2 regions of the Arthrobacter sp. PGP41 genome follow, and region 1 is predicted to be linked to the other one. Evidence: riboswitches for the same ligand, from Rfam matches in the RefSeq annotation. Region 1 holds a riboswitch; the other holds the start of a gene.

Region 1 (3,291 bases):
AAACCATCGACTACGGGCCCTGCGCATTCATGGACGCGTTTGATCCCGCCGCCGTGTATAGCTCCATCGATGTAGGCGGCCGCTACGCCTACGCGAACCAGCCCGTGGTTGCCGAGTGGAACCTGGCCCGGCTCGCTGAGGCCATGCTGCCGCTCTTCAACGAAGACCAGGAGCAGGCTGTCGGCCCCGCCGTGGAGGCACTCGGCACATTCCGCGGCCGGTACAGTGACGCCTGGTTCGGGGGCATGAAGGCCAAGCTCGGTGTGGCGGCCAGCCCGGAACATGACGAAGCGTCGGACCTCGTGGATGGCGTGATCGGCCTGCTGAAGGACGGACCCGTTGACTACACGCAATTCTTCCGGAGCCTTGGCCAGGCCGCCCGGGGCAACTCCGGGCCTGCCCGCGGTATGGTGCTGGACCTCCGGGCTTTCGATGCCTGGGCTGAACGCTGGGCCGCGCTGAAGCCCGACGCTGAACTCATGGACAGCGTGAACCCCGCGTACATTCCCAGGAACCACCTTGTGGAGGAAGCACTGGCTGCGGCTACCGCGGGTGATCTTGACCCGTTTCACCGGCTCCTCGAGGTTGTCAGGTCCCCGTGCCAGGAGCGCCAGGGGCTGGAACGCTACACGGAGGGACCGCCGGAGGACTTCGGCAAATACCGGACCTTCTGCGGCACATAGCTGTCATTCCAGCGGGAACAGGGGAAGCCCGGAGGACCAGGACCGTTGGGAACGTGGAAGGGGCGGCAGCCGGAAAAAACCGGCTGCCGCCCCTTCCGCGGGGTGGGCCCGCCCGCTAAGAGCGGCCTATCCCGTTGCCGCTGGCTAGGCCACGCGGACGAAGGAAGCGCCGCTCAGCCAGCTGATGGAGTGCACGGCAGTCTGGTTGCCGTTCACGCCGCCGCTGACAACCTGGCCGTCACCGGCGTAAACGCCCACGTGGCCGGCGGTGATCACGAGGTCACCGGGAGCAGGGGAGCTCACGGTGGAGCCGTACTGGTAGAACTGGGTGGGAGCCAGGTCGCCCACGGACATGCCAACAGACCGCAAGGCCTTTTCCACCATGGCGGTGCAGTCCTGGATCTGGCCCACCTGGCCATAGGCGTTAGCCAGGATGGCTGCCCCCGTACCCGTGCCGGTGCCGGCGGAGGCGTAGGACAGGTTCATCCCGGTGTTGGCCGGTGCGGTGGCGGCAGCGGTCTGGACAGGTGCCGGTGCCGGCGCGGCGGAGGGAACTGCCGGGGCGTAGCCTGCAGCCGGGATCTGAATCTGGTCGCCCGGGTAGATGACCGCGGAGATCGCCAGGCCGTTGGCAGCCAGGACATCGTTCAGGGCTACGCCGTGGGCGGCCGAGATGGCGCCCAGCGTGTCGCCGGATACAACCGTATGGACGGTGCCCGCGGCCGCGGCGGGGGCTGCAACTGCTGCGGCCGGGGCGGCGGAGGCCTGGACGTTAGCGGTCTCGGTGGTGTCCGGCCCTGTCACACCGGCGTGCGCCGGGGCTCCGACGCCGAAGGCAATGCCGGATGCGGCTGCGACGGCGAGTGCCGGACGGCCCAGGGTCCTGGCCTGGGACTTGGCCGAAACAGCCAGCCCATCCAGGATGATGGAACGGGCCGGAGTTGCGCGGTGACGGGCGGTGGTGGAATTTTTTGACACGGTTGATCGCCTCTCCCATGCCTGCGGGGTGAGCTGTCGGGTTCGGGCTGGAGATGCCCGGCCGGAAGCAACTCCGAACGGAACGGAGGCGCTAGCGACTTAACCCCAAGGCCTCTTGAGAGGCCGTGGAAACTTGGTTCCCCCGTCCCTGCCAGCTGGAAGCGATTGGTTCCCGGATCAGCGGCAGGGCTCGGCAAGCTGAGGGGAATGTCCCGTCTGGGAGGGACACCTGAAGACCATAACCCGCTCCGGCACCAATTGTCACATTTGGGTAACATGCGAGGTTCTCCTCTCGCTTTACGCAAACGATTCGACTCTTTTTCGCCGGGGTGCTGACCTCGGAAGATACCTCCGTCGGGACGGTTGAAGGTGGGAAGCGTCACGAAGTCATAAACGGCGAGGTTTGTGCGGGTGTGCACGGCCTCGATTCGGCCTTGACCATTCCGCCGACAATCAGGCTTTCCGTGTTGAAATTCGAGGGCCTGTTTCTGCTGTATAACGATGCAGGCCCCTCATCCTTAAAGTGAAGGTTGAAGCCGGTAAGCTTCCGAGCTATGGCCCGTTTCGCTGCAAATGTCCGCCACCGCCTGCCCGGGATACTGCTGACCGCTGCCCTCGCCGGCAGTGTGTGGCTGCCTCCGGCCGGGGCGGCCGAAAGCGTTCCGCCTGGCGGCTACCCTTCGTGGGAGGACGTGGAGCGGGCCAAGCTGACCGAGGCCGGCACGGCCAAAGAGATCACGTTGATCGCAGGCCTTTTGGACGGGCTGCAATCGCAGTCGGAGGCCTTGGGCAACGCCGCGGTGGCGTCCGCCGCTGAGTCTGCAGCGGCAGATGCCGCGTTGGCAGCATCCACTGCAAAGGTAGAGTCGCTGGCGGAACGAGCCGGGACGGCCAAGGCCGAACTCATCCGCCACAGGAAGGACATCGGAGCGCTGGCCGCCCAGTCCTACAAAACGGGCGGTACGAACATGGGGTTCTTCGTGGCGTTGGACGCGATCGAGAACAACAACGTCCACGGGCTCAACGTGGTGCACCTGGTGGGCGGCAAAACGGCGGGCCTTGTGGACAAAGCCGCCGCCGCGGGGAAAATCACGGCTTCACTGGCTGATCAGGAGAAATCCGCCCGGACCGAGCGCGAACGGCTGTCCCGCGAGGCGGCGGAAAAGCTTGCAGCGGCCCGATCGGCCCAGGAAGCCATGGCGCGCCAGCTTACGGAAGAACGGCAGCGCAACCGGGAGCTGACCGGGCAGTTGGCGTCCCTGAAGGGCACGACGGCGGCGGTTGAGGGCGAATTCCGGCGTGGACAGGCGGCACTGGCCGCTTATGAAGCAGCGCAGGAGGCGAAACGGGCCGCGGCCGGGGAGGAAGCCCGACGACGTGCGGCCGCAGCGGCAGCGGCGGCAAAGGTGCAGCCCCCTGCTGTTCCCGCCCCCATGCGTCCGGCTCCCGCCGATCCGGCACCTGAGAATCCTCCAGCCGGCAACCCTGTGCCGGCAAATCCTGCTCCGCCTGTCCCCGCCCCGGCGCCTGCCGCACCGCCCAGCCCGCCCGCCGTCGTCGTTCCCTCTGCTCCTGCGGGTGCGGTCAACGATCCTGCCGGTGCCAAGAGCTACGCCTCGGGCAGGCTGGG
Region 2 (3,291 bases), 1.6 Mb from region 1:
CTCATCCGCGCCTGCCACCCGCTTCACGGGAGCGGAAACGCCAGTGGATGTCTCGTTCTGCGGCCAGGCGTAGGCATCAACGCCCGCCTCAGCCTGCGCGGCAGGGCGGGTTCCAGGCTCGGATTTGATGATGGAGGAGGCATCCAGGAAAGGCGCCCTGTTGGTGGCTGCCGCGAACTTCGAGCCGAATTCACCGAATGAGAGGTGCTGGGCCTTCTTCTCCACCAGGCCGAAGCTGGCGACGTCCCAGAACGCCGTGGAACCACCCACGCCCAGCACCACTTCATAGCCTTCCGGGGCGCGGAAGAACTGGCTCAGGCCTTCGCGTACGGATCCCACCAGGTTCTTGACCGGGGCCTGCCGGTGGGACGTTCCCAGGATGGTCTTTGATGCGGCGGACAAAGCATCGATCTGCTCCTGCCGGACTTTGGAAGGACCGGCGCCGAACCGCCCGTCCTTAGGGAGGAGGTCGGCGGGAATAGTGATGCTGTTTTCGCTCACAGGTGCTCCAATTTCGGCGTGGACGGGGTGTTGGTCCGGACGGATGTAGGTGGCAGGCAGTCGCGGCGGCTGTCACTCGGGCCCTCCTTCATTCTGCCTGAACAGCTGTTTCAGCGGGAACCTGGACCGTCATAGTCCAGACACTGAGACAGCGCCCTGCCCACGACGTCAACTATTAGGACAAATTCAAAATAGGCTAAGCTTTCCAACGGACCACGCTGCACGAGAAGGCGGTACGGTGGGACAACGCAAGGTACTGCGCTCGAGGAGCTGAGCTGGATGACGGATCTGATCGACACTACGGAGATGTACCTTCGGACCATCTTGGAGCTTGAGGAAGAAAACATCGTTGCCCTCCGCGCCCGGATCGCGGAGCGGCTGCGACACTCAGGGCCCACCGTTTCGCAGACCATCGGCAGGATGGAACGGGACGGCCTGGTGGTTGTCTCCGGAGACCGGCACCTTGAACTTACGGAGGTGGGCCGGAAGCGCGCCACCGAAGTCATGCGGAAGCACAGGTTGGCGGAGCGGCTCCTGGCTGATGTCATCGGGCTGGACTGGGCCTACGTCCATGACGAAGCCTGCCGCTGGGAGCACGTCATGAGCGAACGGGTGGAACGGCGCATTTACGAAATGCTGAACCATCCCACCGAGTCCCCGTACGGCAACCCCATCCCGGGATTGGCGGCCCTCGGGGGCCAGGCGCAGTCCGCGGCGGATCCGGCAGTCAGCCTGCTTGAGGCCATGAAGACTTACGGCCCGGCATCCGAGGTGACAGTCAGCCGCCTCGCAGAGCCGATCCAGGTGGAACCCGAGCTGCTGGTCCAGCTTGATGAAGGCGGAATCCGGCCCGGTGCGTCGGTATCGCTGGAGCGGGTCGGGGAGTACATCTCGGTCCGCGTCCCGGGCATCGAAGGGGCCTTGGAACTGCCGCCGGAAGTCGCGGCGCACGTCTTCGTGGCCGTACGCTAGGGACTGCTGTGGGCCTCCCGGCTACCCGAATGGGGGCCGGTTACGCAAAGATAACGGAATTGTTACTTTGGGACTTTTGGCCCTATAGTTAAACCCAAGCGTTGATACTAAAGCGTTACCTGATTCGGAGCCGAGCTCTGCCAGCGGATCAGGTGCACGAGTCATTACTGGCAGAGGCGGGGGAACCACAAACGGCAGCCGGGGGACTGCCTTGGGGTGAAGTCCGTCAGCAGCAAGCCTCTTCCAGTGAAGGATCCTCCGGGGATACCTCTGTGCCGAAGCTTGCTTACGGCGGACCGGGTCTTTGAACTCTCTGACCCGAATCCGACAGCTAACTTCGCAGGCTTTCCAGAGAGGAACCCTTCTTGTCCATGCAGACCCCCAGGGGACGCCGCCGCGCGGCGGTACCCTCTTCGACGCCGCGGGTTGTTGAAGTCATCACCACGGAACGCCCCCGCGATCCGCACCGTGATGCACGCCGCCGTCGTGGTCCCTTCCGCCAGGTCACCGAATTTGCCGCAGCGAGCGGGATCGGCCAGAAGGCCGGAATCGCCCTCGCGGCGACAGGCCTGGTGCTGACCGTGACGGTGCCGGCCACCAGCCCCGTGATGGCCACCGACGCTCCCGGTGCTATACCGGTCGCAGCGTCAGCCGCAACCCCGCAGCCCCAGATCTCAGCCGAGGCCGGTGCCCAGATCGACTTCAGCCGTTCTGCCGTCGTCACCCAGGCGGATCCGGACGGCAAGCTCAAGCAGCTTCTGAGTGCCCAGTCCGCCGGCTCTGTGTCACGTGCTGCCTCGGCAGGAAGCCTCGGCGCCCCGCTGGCCACGCTGACCACAGCATCGCCGTTCGGCTACCGTGTCAGTCCGATCACCGGGGGCTCAGGCGACTTCCACCGCGGCCAGGACTACGTGGCCCAGTGCGGCACGTCCGTCCTCGCTGCGGCTACCGGCACGGTGACCTTCGTGGGCTGGCACCAGTTCGGCGGCGGAAACCGTGTTGTGGTGGACCACGGCAACGGTTTGGAAACCACCTACAACCACCTCTCCTCCTTCAATGTGAGGGAGGGGCAGACGGTCTCACGCGGGGAGGTTGTGGCCCTCAGCGGGACCACGGGCGCCTCCACGGGCTGCCACCTCCACTTTGAGGTGCAGGTCAACGGCGAAGTGGTCGATCCGACTGGCTGGCTGTAGCCAAATGACGGTGAACTATCGGATGATCGCGACTTGCCGTGACCTGAATGTGACATTCACCCAAAACTGCTGTACCGTCTAACTCGCGTCAACTTTTCCGAAGTTGACGCTCTTGTGCGGATTGCCTAACTCTGCCACCGCTCAAGGTCCGTTCGCATTTCATCGTCTGGCAGGGGCGGGGGAACCAATTTTGGTCTTGGCTTTGGCTAAGACCTTGGGGTTAAGTCGCAAAACTTCCTTGGAAGCAGCGCGGCCGGGTGACTCCCATCCGAATCCGACAGCTCACCTCGTAGGCATTGGGAGAGGCTACCTTCGTGTCTTCACGCAACAATTCTGCGCGCCACCGTGCGCAAACGGTTCGTACCAACCCCTTGGACACTGTGTCCAAGGCTGTTAGTGCCAATGCCGGGACAGTAGGTCGCCAGGCTGCCGTCATCGCCGCAGCTTCCGGTCTTATCCTCAGCATGGGCCTGCCCGCCAACGCAGCGGACACCACCGCTGGTGTTTCCGCTTCGACCGAGTCCGGTTCTGCGCAGGCTGCCTTGGCAGTCACCGCAGCACCCACGGCCACCGTGTCGTTCGAGCGGCCCGTGGTCAAGACCACCGCCGCCCCGAAGCGGGAGCC

What was found. A riboswitch is a leader RNA that binds a small molecule or an ion and turns the genes downstream of it on or off. The one in region 1 is predicted to bind cyclic di-AMP.
Region 2: another riboswitch for cyclic di-AMP. It lies ahead of C3B78_RS03825 (M23 family metallopeptidase); the one in region 1 lies ahead of C3B78_RS11040 (C40 family peptidase).

The regions. Positions count from the first base shown of each region.
Region 1 is NZ_CP026514.1:2,424,787-2,428,077, reverse strand. It holds gene C3B78_RS11045 (protein adenylyltransferase SelO) at 1-683, shown strand, start outside; gene C3B78_RS11040 (C40 family peptidase) at 828-1,661, opposite strand; cyclic di-AMP (ydaO/yuaA leader) riboswitch at 1,665-1,835, opposite strand; gene C3B78_RS11035 (transglycosylase) at 2,216-3,291, shown strand, end outside.
Region 2 is NZ_CP026514.1:820,983-824,273, forward strand. It holds gene serC (phosphoserine transaminase) at 1-501, opposite strand, end outside; gene C3B78_RS03820 (metal-dependent transcriptional regulator) at 781-1,473, shown strand; cyclic di-AMP (ydaO/yuaA leader) riboswitch at 1,617-1,834, shown strand; gene C3B78_RS03825 (M23 family metallopeptidase) at 1,845-2,666, shown strand; cyclic di-AMP (ydaO/yuaA leader) riboswitch at 2,795-2,976, shown strand; gene C3B78_RS03830 (C40 family peptidase) at 3,047-3,291, shown strand, end outside.